DNA from 2 places in the Sphingobium sp. ba1 genome. Region 1 is predicted to be linked to the other one. Evidence: riboswitches for the same ligand, from Rfam matches in the RefSeq annotation. Region 1 holds a riboswitch; the other holds the start of a gene.
What was found. A riboswitch is a leader RNA that binds a small molecule or an ion and turns the genes downstream of it on or off. The one in region 1 is predicted to bind cobalamin.

Region 1 (6,315 bases):
TTGAGCGCTTCCGTCAGCGCGCGCCAGATGGCCGCGTCGAAGGGCAGGTCAGCCAGCAGGCGGTGCGCGGCGATCAGGAAGTCCTGGTCTTCGGTGGCCGGCGCGGGGGCGTCGACGGGGCCAGTGACGATCCGCCACCAGTCGGCTGCGCCCGCCACTGTTTCCAGATTGGGGCGGATGGCGTCCCATGCCGGGGCGTCCATGCCGCCCGGCAGCCGCGCGGCGACCGCGTCATAGGGCAGGAGATGCACGATCTTCTGGTTCAGCCCCGCCAGTTCCGCTTCGTCGAAACGCGCGGGGGCGCGGCCGAAATGGGCGAAATCGAAACTGTCGATCAGCGGCTGCATATCGGCGAACGGCTCGACCGACTGGCTGCTGCCGAGCCGCGCCAGCAGCGACGCGATCGCCATGGGTTCCAGCCCCAGTTCGCGGAAATGGGCGACGCCGAGCGACCCCAGTCGCTTGGACAGCTTGCCCTCCGCTCCCGTCAGCAGCGCTTCATGCGCGAAGGCGGGGAGCGGCGCGCCCATTGCCGCGAACATCTGGATCTGGGTCGCGGTGTTGGACACATGATCTTCGCCGCGCAGGACGTGGGTGACGCCCATGTCAATGTCATCGATCACCGACGGGAGCATATAAAGCCAACTGCCATCGGCGCGGCGGATCACTGGATCGGACAGTAATTTGGGGTCGAACCGCTGTTCGCCGCGAATGAGGTCGGTCCAGACGATCGGCTGATCATGATCCAGCTTGAAGCGCCAATGTGGGCGGCGGCCTTCGGCTTCATAGGCCGCGATCTCTTCCGGCGTCAGGCTCAGCGCGCCGCGATCATAGACCGGCGGCAAACCCCGCCCCAGCAGCACCTTGCGCCGCAATTCCAGTTCCTGCTGCGTCTCATAGGCCGGATAGACATGGCCCGCCGCGCGCAACTGATCGAACCGGCTTTCATAGAGCGCGAACCGTTCGGACTGTTTGGCCTCCGCGTCCCAGGTCAGGCCGAGCCATTGCAGGTCGGCGCGGATCGCATCGGCATATTCGGGACGCGAGCGTTCGAGGTCGGTATCGTCCAGCCGCAGCAGGAATTGCCCGCCGCTCTTCTGTGCGAACAGCCAGTTATGCAGCGCGGCGCGGATATTGCCGACATGGAGATGGCCGGTCGGGGACGGCGCGAAACGGGTGATGACGGTCATGGATATCTGGTCCTGATCCCGTTCGCCCTGAGCCTGTCGAAGGGCTGTTCTTCTTCAGAAGAAGGACGAGGCTTCGACAAGCTCAGCCCGAACGGAGTTTGGGGTGTCATGTTCTAAACGCATTAGTGATCGGATAGCGCCGGTCGCGGCCGAAGTTGCGGGTGCCGAGCTTCACGCCGGGGGGCGACTGGCGGCGCTTATATTCGGCGACATAGAGCAGCCGCTCGATCCGGGCGACGGTCTCGCGCTCGAAGCCGCGCGCCACCAGTTGCTCGACCGACAATTCCTCCTCGACCAGGCCGTATAGGATCGGGTCCAGCACTTCATAGGGTGGCAGGCTGTCATCGTCGCGCTGGTCGGCGCGCAATTCGGCGCTGGGCGGCTTGCTGATCACCCGCTCCGGCATCACCGGGCCAGCGGGACCAAAGTCTTCGCCCAGCGTCGGGACATTCGCGTTGCGCCAACGGCACAGGTCGAACACGGTCGTCTTATAGGCGTCCTTCAACACCGAATAGCCGCCCGCCATGTCGCCATAGATGGTGGCATAGCCGACCGACATCTCGCTCTTGTTGCCGGTGGTCAGCAGCATGTGGCCGAATTTGTTGGACAGCGCCATCAGAGTCAGCCCCCGGATGCGTGACTGGATATTCTCTTCGGTCAGGTCGCGTTGCCGCTCGGCGAATACATCGCCCAGCATCGTGTCGAACGCGCCGACCGCCGGTTCGATGGGGATGCTGTCGTAACGCACGCCCAGCAGCCGCGCGCAGGCGACGGCATCGTCCAGGCTGTCCTGGCTGGTGAAGCGCGAGGGCATCATCACGCACCATACCCGGTCGGCGCCCAGCGCATCGACCGCGACGGCGGCGGACAGCGCACTGTCGATCCCGCCCGACAGGCCCAGCACGACGCCGGGAAAACGGTTGCGGTTCACATAATCGCGCAGACCCAGGACCATCGCATTGTAAATGTCGGCCGGCCGGTCATCCAGGACATGGCGATCGCCGGGCAGGCAGACCCACTGTCCGGCCTGCTTCTCCCATATCGTCAGCACCAGTGCTTCGTCCCAGTCGGGCAGCTGGTGCGCGATCGACAAGTCGGCGTTCATCACGAAGGACGCGCCGTCGAACACCAGCTCATCCTGCCCGCCGACGCGGTTGAGATAGGCGAGCGGCAGATTGGTCTCGCGCACCCGCGTCCCCGCGACGCCATTGGTGCGACGGTCATCCTTGTCGACCTCATACGGGCTGCCATTGGGGCTGATCAATATGTCCGCGCCCTGCGCCTTCAGATGCGCGGTGACGAAGGGAAACCAGATATCCTCGCAGATCGGCACGCCGATCTTCACGCCCTTGAAGTCGATGGGCGCGGGCAGCGGGCCGGGCGCGAACAGGCGCTTTTCATCGAACGTGCCGTAATTGGGCAGTTCGCGCTTCTGGCGGATGGCGGTGACCGCGCCGCCTTCCAGCAGCGCGACGACGTTGAACAATACGCCCTGCGCCGCGACCACGGTGCCGACCAGCATTGCCGGGCCGCCATCGCCGGTCGCCTGCGCCAGCCGGTCGAGTTCCTGATTGGCGCGCTCGACCAGCGCGGGTTTCAATACCAGATCTTCGGGCGGATAGCCGATCAGCTGCAATTCGGGATAGACGATCAGGTCCGCATCCATCGCCCGCGCCCGCCATTCCAGCATCGCGTCGGCATTGGCGGCGAGGTCGCCTACCGACTGGGTCATCTGGGCAAGGGCGATCACGAGTTTGTCGGTCATGGACGCGGCCCCTAATGCATTTTTCCGGCTGGCGCAAAAGCGCCTTTCCACCGCGACCCCGCGCCGCTACAGGGGCGGCGTTTCACCCAGCGTCATCAATTCGTCACGCCTTTTCATTTCAGGGGGTTTTGGCCATGAAGCTCATGACCGGCAATTCGAACAAGCCGCTCGCGGCCGCCATCGCCGACTATATCGAAATTCCCCTGACCGACGCCAGCGTCCGCCGCTTCGCCGATGAGGAAGTGTTCGTGGAAATCCACGAAAATGTCCGGGGCGAAGATGTGTTCGTGCTGCAATCGACCAGTTATCCCACCAACGACAATCTGATGGAATTGTTGATCATGATCGATGCGCTGAAACGCGCGTCGGCCAAGCGAATCACCGCCGTCGTCCCCTATTTCGGCTATGCGCGGCAGGATCGGAAGCCCGGCCCCCGCACCCCGATCAGCGCCAAGCTGGTCGCCAATCTGATCACCAAGGCGGGCGCCGACCGCGTCCTGTCGGTCGATCTGCATGCGGGCCAGATCCAGGGCTTCTTCGACATTCCGACCGACAATCTGTTCGGTGCGCCGGTCATGTCGGCGGATATCCAGGCGCGCTTTGGTGATCGCAACCTGATGGTCGTGTCGCCCGACGTCGGCGGCGTGGTGCGTGCGCGGGCGCTGGCCAAGCGGCTCGACAACGCCCCGCTCGCCATCGTCGACAAGCGCCGCGAGCGCGCGGGCGAATCGGAAGTGATGAACATCATCGGCGATGTCGCCGGGCGCTTCTGCGTCCTGATCGACGATATCGTCGATTCGGCGGGGACGCTGTGCAACGCGGCCTCCGCGCTCAAGGCGGCGGGTGCCGAAGACGTGGTCGCCTATGTCAGCCATGGCGTGCTGTCGGGCGGCGCGGTCGCGCGCGTGGATGCGTCCGACCTGCTGGAACTGGTGATCACCGACACGATCCAGGGCACCGATGCGGTCAATACCGCCAAGAAGGTCCGCCACCTGCCCATCGCCCCGCTGCTGGGCGAAGCGATCAAGCGCATTGCCGATGAAAGTTCGGTATCCAGCCTGTTCGACTGACAGCATGAAGCCGGGGCGGCAATTGCCGCCTTGCATGATGCCGTGCCGCCCGCTATCGGGCTGCCGTCCGTAGCGCTCGCTTGAGCGCAACGGGCAAGATCGCGCCGGTGCCTCTTGATCGAGGCTTAAAAGGGAAGGCGGTGCGGATGGGTCACACCATCCAAAGCCGCAGCTGTCCCTGCAACTGTAAGCGGTGAGCGTGATGTACATAGCTTCCTCTTCGAAGGAAGCAGCCACTGGACCGTCAAACGTCTGGGAAGGTCGTACATGACGCCATGACCCGTGAGCCAGGAGACCTGCCGGCGTTCTGGTCGCTCTTGCCTTGGTCCAGGGGATGGCCGTGGCACGGTAACTCTCCGTCTGAGCGACGACAGGAAGGCGGCCGGGGCCGCAACCGTCGTGGGACGCTGGGCTATATATGCGCCGGTTCGTCGCCCTGCGTCGGCCGTCGATCGGCGGGCCATGCGCCTATCATCGACATGCTCCACCGCCCGATATCGCTCGGCGCGGGAGGAGACTATAAATGGTTAAATACGGCATATCCCTGCTGGCGCTCAGCGCTGCCAGCCCCGTTTTCGCGCAGGCCCCCGAACAGATTTCGGACCTGAGCGGCAACAGCACCCCCATCATCGTCACCGCCTCGCGCGTCACCAGCGAAGCGCGCGAAATCGGCAGCGCGGTGTCGATCATCACCCGCGCCGATATCCAGCGCAACCAGATCATCTTCCTCAAAGACATATTGCAGGACGCGCCCGGCGTGCAGACGACGTCCGACCGGCCCGGCCAGTTGACCAGCGTCCGCATCCGGGGATCGAACAATAATGAGATTCTCTGGCTGATCGACGGTATCGAACTGGGCGACCCCAGCGCGATCAGCACCCAGTTCCAGGCCGATCATCTGACCAGCCGTGACATCGACCGGGTCGAAATCCTGCGCGGCAACCAAAGCTCGCTCTATGGCTCCGACGCGGTCGGCGGCGTCATCAACATCATCACCCAGCGCGCGACCGAAGAGGGGCTGCAGGTCAATGCCGAGGCCGAAGCCGGTTCCTATGGCATGCGCAGCGGCGGCGCTTCGCTGCTGGGCAAGAGCGGCGCGCTCGATTTCCGCCTAAGCGCCACCGGCTATCGCCATGACGGCCCCTCGCTCGCCGATCCGCGCACTGCCAGCCCCGCAGGGTCGGCAACCGAGAAGGACGAATATCGCCGTTACGGCTTTAGCGGCCGGGTCGGCTATCAGGCTACCGAAACCCTGTCGCTACAGGCGATCGGCTATTGGTTCGATGCCTTTAGCGATCTCGACAATACGACGTCCGACAGCGACGATACCGCCAAAACACGCGACTATGCCGCCGCGGGCCAGGCCAGCTACAAGAGCCTGGACGGCCAGTTCACCGCCGACCTGACGGCCAGCCGCTATGCCGCGCGCCGCCGCTATTTCGGCACCTGGAACCGGGCCGAAGGCGACCTGTTCCGCGGCACCAAGGACGAACTGACGCTGGCCCTCGCCTATGGCGGCACCGGCCCCGTGAGCCTGGCCGCAGGGGGCAATTATGAGCGGGAGAAGACGACCCAGATCACCAGCTTTTCCGGTGCCTTCCCCGCCCGCGTCAACACCCGCTCTGCCTATGCCGAAATCGCGCTGCGGCCGGTCGCGGGGCTTACCCTGACCGGCGCGGCGCGGGTCGACGACAATAGCCGCTTCGGCACGTTCGACACCTATCGCGGCACGCTGGCTTATGCGCTCGGCGCGCTCAAGCTGCGCGCCAGCTATGGCACCGGGGCCAAGGCACCGGGCCTCTACCAATTGTTCGACCCCACTTATGGCAATCCAGACCTTGAGGTCGAAACCAGCCGGGGCGGCGATGTCGGCTTCGACCTCGCGCTGGCCGAAGGCCTGACCGCGCAGGTCAGCTATTTCTTCACCCGTAAGACCAACGAGATCAACTTCGACGGCAGCCGTCCGCCCTTTGGCGGCTATGGCCAGTTCGGCCGCACCCGTGCGGAGGGGATAGAGGTCGGCGTCACCGCCCAGCCGCTGCCCTGGCTCGGTGTCAGCCAGACCTATGGCTATACCGACCATGAAATCGATCGCGAGATGGACGGCACCTATGTCAACAGCGGCCGCCCGCGCTATACCGGCACCACATCGGTCATCCTGACCCCGGCCGAACGCGCATCGATGACCGCGCGGGTCCGCTATCATGATGGCGACTCGTCGGGCTTTGGCGGCGCGACTGAGGCTTATACGGTGGTCGACCTGCTCGCCTCCTATGGCATCACCGACCGG
Region 2 (6,130 bases), on a different contig from region 1:
CTTGCCCTGCTCGAGGCGGAGCGACCTTGAACTTGGCGTAAATCGCATCGACACGATGCTGTCCGTGTCGAGTGTAATCTCTGATCCGTCTGCAAGCTGAAGCTTACGGATCTGTCCGACCCTGCTTGCGAATTCGGCGGTATGATGCCCAGCGTCGGCGACGATTGCGGGTCCGTTCTTTTGGCCCTTATTGCCAGCTGGCATCCAGACGATGGCAGAGAAGGAAAGCAGGATCACAGCGACCGCCGCAGCAAGAGCCACCGCATGTCGGGAGTGCGTCGGCGCAGCGTCTGCTTCGGCTTTGGTCGGCGACACCAGCGACTTTCCTATGCTGTAGACTTCCGCGATCCGCGCGTAGGCAATTCGGTGGTCTGGATCTGCGGCAAGCCATGCCTTGAATTCCTGGTCGCGGTTTTGGGCATCTGGACCCTGCATCGCGGCGAACCAGGATGCGGCTTCTTCGCGCATGGCGGAGCGCTTCTCTTGTTCATCGAGCATGTCAGTCGTCCAGAGCTTGTGCGATACGCGCCAGTGCGCGGCCCAGATGATATTGAACGGTAGGGACCGCGATTCTAAGCTTTTCACCGATTTCTCGATAGGTCAGATTCTCTACCCGATGCATGAGGAAGACTTGCCGGGTCTGGTCGGGGAGACCATCGACGGCCGCCTTGTAGAGACGCATGACATCCTGCCTTTCGATTCCGAAGCTTTGCTCCGGGGCAGCGCCGATTTCGGGTAGTTCATCCAGCGTCGGCCCTATGGTCGCGGCCGCACGTCTCGCACTGCGCATTCGATCCACGAGAAGATTGCGGGCTATGCGTTGCAGATAGGACGCTGGATGAACGAGTATCTTCGTACGCATATGGGCTGCAAGCCTGGCAAATGCTTCCTGCATGAGATCGTTGGCGTCCTCGTCATCCCGCATGCGTTGCTTGAAATAGCGGATGAGGCCCGGAGCTTCTGTGCTGTAAGTATCACTTAGAATCGCCGTGTATGCGCTGTCTTTTGCGACAGATAGGGAGCCGCCTGGATGCTTGTCGGGCATAGGAAGCGGTTGAGCGCGATCCGTCTGGGATCGATTGATGGGGAGAGGACGTAACACGCGAGCTTGGCCAACAGGCCGACAGAATCGGTCCCGAGAATCCCGGGGGCGATTGAGCTAGGTGTGTCTCAAGCGATGGCGGGCCGTCGCTCCGACCGCCCCAAAAATCAGAGGGGCGTCAGTTATGCCTGACAGGATAATCCTACAGCGGGGCCGTCAGCAAAATCCCCCCTGCCGACCTATGATGCCGCGGCCCAGTCTGCAGATCAAGAGGTCAAGACGAATAGTTATTCCTGATGGGTACGCTGGGCCGTGGTACTGCTGAGCGTTGATCCTGCATTGCTTCGATTCTCTCGAGCATGATCCAGGCTGGGCCGAAGCGCTGGCGGTCGAACGGCAGCATGGCGCGAACACGAGCGACTTTATTGCAGAAAGAGTAAGAACGCTGGCGCTGGCGGGTGATCAGGCCGGTGTTGCGCGGTGGCTCGACGTTGCGACGCGCTTGGACCAGCTTCTCGATGCGGGCACCATGGCGCATTGAAGGAGGGCAGCTATCTGATCATGTTCCGGCCCGTCAGTTTCTCAGCGAGCGTACGGAAGGTGATCGACCAGCGGGTCTCTCCCATTTCGGCTATGCTATGTTCCCATTGGTACCGCGCTTCGCCATGAAGGTGATAGACCGAACGCGGCGCGAGCGGAATGGTGACGCGATCGAACCCGCTGGCGTTGCGCCGCCGAAAACGCAAGGGGGCCGACACGCCCAGCGAAATGCCGACGACATGGTCGAAGACCGGGCGATCACGGTGCCAGCCTATGCCGGCACCAAGATCGTAGCGGATGAGGAGCGCCTGGGCTAGGCTGGCGGGCTCAAGGCCGACAAAGACAGCGGCTTTTGCACGCACAGGTAGCAGCCAATCCGGCATGGGATCTGTAGGTCCGAAGCGTGCGTCGTCGAAGTCGTAGCGCCAGCCATAGGAACTGGTCAGGCGCTTGCCGAGCCAACCCTGGAAACGAAACGGCTCGAGCGCGGATGCGTCGATCCCGTCGATCAGCCTCAACTCTTCATCGCGGGAGATAAGGTCTTCCCGATAGGACAAGCCCGGGATTTTCGGAGTCTCAAACAGGTCGGGGAACAGGCTGGCCATCAACGTCTAGATTGGGAGCCTGCGCGCACAAGGCAATCGCATAGCTGATTTTTTGATGGATAGCGCGGTCCGTAAAGCGTTCGATCAATTCGAGTCTGTTTTGGGCACTGACCGGATTCCGACACTGATTTTATGTTGTTTGGCAAATGGGGTAGGTGCGGTGCGGCTTGGAAAACTGTAATCATCAGTGAGCCGCCATGAAGTTCGAGCCATTTTAGTAGGCTGGGCCGTGCAGATCCCACCCATTTGATTAAGAGAGGGGCAAGTGTGCTTCGTAAAATCCGACCCTTTGTCGCCGTTCAGCTGCCAATTTCTTGTTCCTAGGTGCGGTCCTTCCGCTAATCGACAGGTCGCGACCACTTCCGGGCGTACAGGAGTCCGATGGCCAACGACAGGTTCAGGGAAAACCCGCCATTCAAAGCGAGTGCGTGCGGTTGGCGCGCTCTGGCCGTGCCAATGGCAATGGTGGCGCGGGATGCAGTAATCGTTGATTAAATCCCAGCTCCAAGCGTTATTGGCTTTTCCGTTCACTTCAGTTAGGCGAGGGATTGAGAGGCGGACAAGTTCGGCTTTCATTGATCGCGCCGGTGCCCCCAAAAGGGGCTTAATCGGGAATGTGGTGCGGAAGCTTGCTTCCAAATCCGCGGCTGTCTCTGCAACTGTAAGCGGATAGCGCGATGTACATGGCTCCTCTTTGAAGGGGCAGCCACTGGGCCGGACGCTAAATCATGCGAGGTCTGGGAAGGCGTGCATCAAGCTGTGACCCGTGAGCCAGGAGACCTGCCGGCGTCTGGTCGCTCTTGCCTTGGTCCAGAGGATGGCTGCGGCACGGTGAACTCCGTCTGAGCGACGAATGAGCGGCTGGGGCCGCATCGGAGACGTGCGTCGGCCGCCCATGGCGTCCGGCCGCCGCGCGGCTCGCCCGTTCGCGCGGGTATGCCCCGGCCACGTCGCAAGACGCCGGAGGACTATTTCGTGATCAAGACCATTACTACCAGCAGCGCACTTGCGCTGATCTGTATGGGAACGCCAGCCTTTGCCGAACCCTTTGAGAAGGGATCGCAAACAAGCGCGGACGCGGTCGAGGCGGGCAACGACATCGTGGTTTTCGGTCGTGGTGAGGCCATGATCGGCACTGCCAGATCAGCCAGCGAGGGAAGCGTCGGAGGGGCCGATGTCCTCGTGCGGCCACTTCTCCGCGTGGCGGAACTGCTGGAAGCGGTGCCCGGGCTGGTTGCAGCCCAGCATTCGGGGAGCGGCAAAGCCAACCAGTATTTCCTGCGCGGTTTCAACCTCGACCATGGGTCTGACTTCACCACCTATATCGATGAACTGCAGATGAACTTTCGCACACACGGACACGGTCACGGCTATCTCGACCTCAACGGCCTCATTCCGGAGATCGTGGGCCGGGAGGATTTTCGTAAAGGGCCCTATCGCGCCGACGGCGGTGATTTCGCTCTGGCGGGAGCAGCCTATATGATGACCATCAAGGGTTACCACCGGCCGTGGGCATCGGCCGAGGCTGGTTCATATGGTTGGCGCCGCGTCGCCGTAGGCGGAACAGTGCACGACGTGGGCGTGGGAGATCTCACGCTTGTCGCTCAGGCCAAGACCTACGACGGACCGTGGCAGGAAACTGAACGTCTTCGCCATTACTCGGGTTTCGCGAAATATAGCATGCCGAGCGGTGCGGGCACATTGGAGGCATCTCTCCATGCCTACCGGGCGACATGGCACCCTACCGAGCAAATCCCGGAGCGCATTATCGGCACGGCGTTGTGTGCGGATGTGTTCTGCTCTCCAGATCCTTCCGCGCGGGGTGAGACGACGCGCCAGGTGGCTAACATCGCGGTCAAGCAACCGACATGGCGCGCCAATGTCTATGCCCAGTTTTACGACTGGTCGATGTTGTCGAACCCCACTTACACCGATCCGGATGGCACAAGCGCGCAGATCAAGCAGTTCGACCGGCATTGGGTACTAGGGCTGTCCGCTCAAAAAAATTGGGAAATCGCTGACAGTCTGGCTGTGAGCCTTGGCACCGAAAACAGATACGATGCCATCGGGAATGTTGGTGTCGATCGAACGGCTGTCCGCACATTTCTTGAATCTCTCGGGCACTATCAGGTCGGGGAATTGTCTTCCGCGCTCTACGGCGAAGTCGCTTGGAAACTCTTGGCTGGACTGCGTGTGACAGGTGGTCTTCGCGGGGACTATTATCACTATTCCGTGCGTGCACGAGATGTGGTTGCGGCGTCGCTGGGAGAAGGCAGTGGCTCGGCGTCGATTCTCTCACCTAAGGTCTCGATCGCCTATCAGGTTACGCCGCAACTTGAACTCTACGCCAACTGGGTCCGTGGATTCCATTCCAACGACGTTCGGGGTGCGGTAAACAGGGGCACGCCTGTTCCGGTTCTCGTTCGCGGCATCGGCAAGGAACTGGGGGGACGCCTTCAATTCTCCGGGGTCACGTTAACCGCGACTTACTGGTGGCTGCATGTCGGCAGCGAGCTTCGTTTCATTGGCGATTCCAATGCTGTTGAACGTCGGGTGCCAGTGGGTGTCATGGCTATGAAATCGTCGCCTTCTGGCGGCCGTTCCCGTGGCTTGCGCTTGATGGAAACTATACTGCCAGCCATGCCCGCTTCGACAATGGCGATCACATCCCTAATGCATTTGAGAACGCGGCTTCAGCCGGTGCCGCCATCATTCTTGATCCCTGGGAAGCCAGCATTCGGGTGCGCCACCTCGGACCTTCTCCGCTTGTCGAGGACAACAGTGTCCGGGATCGGGGCAGCACCGTCATGAATGCCCGCGCCGCGTGGACGGGCAAGAAGGTCGAGATATTTGGAGAAGTGCTGAACATCTTCGACAGCCGGGACAAGGACATCGCCTATTATTACGAGTCCTACATCCCCGCCTTTGATGCAGGTGCTCCGGTGGAAGGCCGGTTGAGTCGTGTGGTCGAGCCTCGAACCGTGAGGATTGGCGCAAAGGTCAATTTCTAGCGAAATCCCTTGATGGGCGGCGCTGCAGCACGTCTGCTGCGCCATCCTCCGTTTGTACATTCCTTAATCGCCGAGCCAATCATGCCCCTCACGAAGACACTGCCATCCCTGTCTCTGCGCCTACGAATTGGTGCCTTGTTTGCCGGATTGATCGCCGCCAACATTGGCGTCTGGGTCTGGGCATTCAGCCTGTTTCATGCGCAGCCGTTAATGCTCGGCACCGCTGTGCTTGCCTGGGGGCTTGGCCTGCGCCATGCGGTCGATGCCGATCATATTGCGGCCATCGACAATGTGACGCGCAAACTGATGCAGGATGGTCAGCGCCCGGTTTCGGCCGGCTTCTGGTTTGCGATCGGGCATTCCGGGATCATTGCCATAGCATCGATCATCATTGCGGTGACGGCCAGCGCGCTGTCGCAGTTCGGCGCCTTCAAGGAAATCGGCGGCGTGATTGCAACCGTGATTTCCGCGCTTTTCCTGTTCACGATCGCCGGCATGAACCTGGTCATCCTGCGCTCTGTCTGGCGGACCTTTGCGCATGTTCGTGCAGGCGGCAGCTATGTCGAGGACGATCTTGATCTGTTATTGGGTGGGCGCGGTCTGCTTTCCAGACTGTTCAGGCCGATGTTCCGCCTTGTGAACAAAAGCTGGCATATGGCCCCGCTGGGGTTTCTGTTCGGGCTTGGGTTCGATACCGCAACCGAAGTTGCCATTCTGGGCATGTCGGCCAGCCAGGCCGCCGATGGCCTGTCGATCGGGACAATCCTGGTCCTGCCCGCCCTGTTCGCGGTCGGTATGGCCCTCATCGATACGGCGGACGGCGTGGTGATGCTGGGCGCTTATGAATGGGCCTTCGTGAAGCCGATCCGCAAGCTCTACTACAACATCACAATCACCCTGATCTCGGCCATCGTGGCGATTGTCATTGGTGG

Region 2: another riboswitch for cobalamin. It lies ahead of IL54_RS12660 (TonB-dependent receptor); the one in region 1 lies ahead of IL54_RS00565 (TonB-dependent receptor plug domain-containing protein).

Annotation. Positions count from the first base shown of each region.
Region 1 covers NZ_JPPQ01000006.1:87,020-93,334, reverse strand. Annotated here, with positions in the region: gene gltX (glutamate--tRNA ligase) at 1-1,190, opposite strand, end outside; gene IL54_RS00575 (NAD+ synthase) at 1,297-2,955, opposite strand; gene IL54_RS00570 (ribose-phosphate pyrophosphokinase) at 3,090-4,025, shown strand; cobalamin riboswitch at 4,114-4,343, shown strand; gene IL54_RS00565 (TonB-dependent receptor plug domain-containing protein) at 4,549-6,315, shown strand, end outside.
Region 2 covers NZ_JPPQ01000069.1:1,974,967-1,981,096, forward strand. Annotated here, with positions in the region: partial or broken gene IL54_RS22285 (FecR family protein) at 1-498, opposite strand, end outside; gene IL54_RS12645 (RNA polymerase sigma factor) at 500-1,045, opposite strand; gene IL54_RS12650 (DUF6961 family protein) at 1,371-1,583, shown strand; gene IL54_RS12655 (alpha-ketoglutarate-dependent dioxygenase AlkB) at 1,594-2,187, opposite strand; cobalamin riboswitch at 2,756-2,989, shown strand; partial or broken gene IL54_RS12660 (TonB-dependent receptor) at 3,208-5,198, shown strand; gene IL54_RS12665 (HoxN/HupN/NixA family nickel/cobalt transporter) at 5,280-6,130, shown strand, end outside.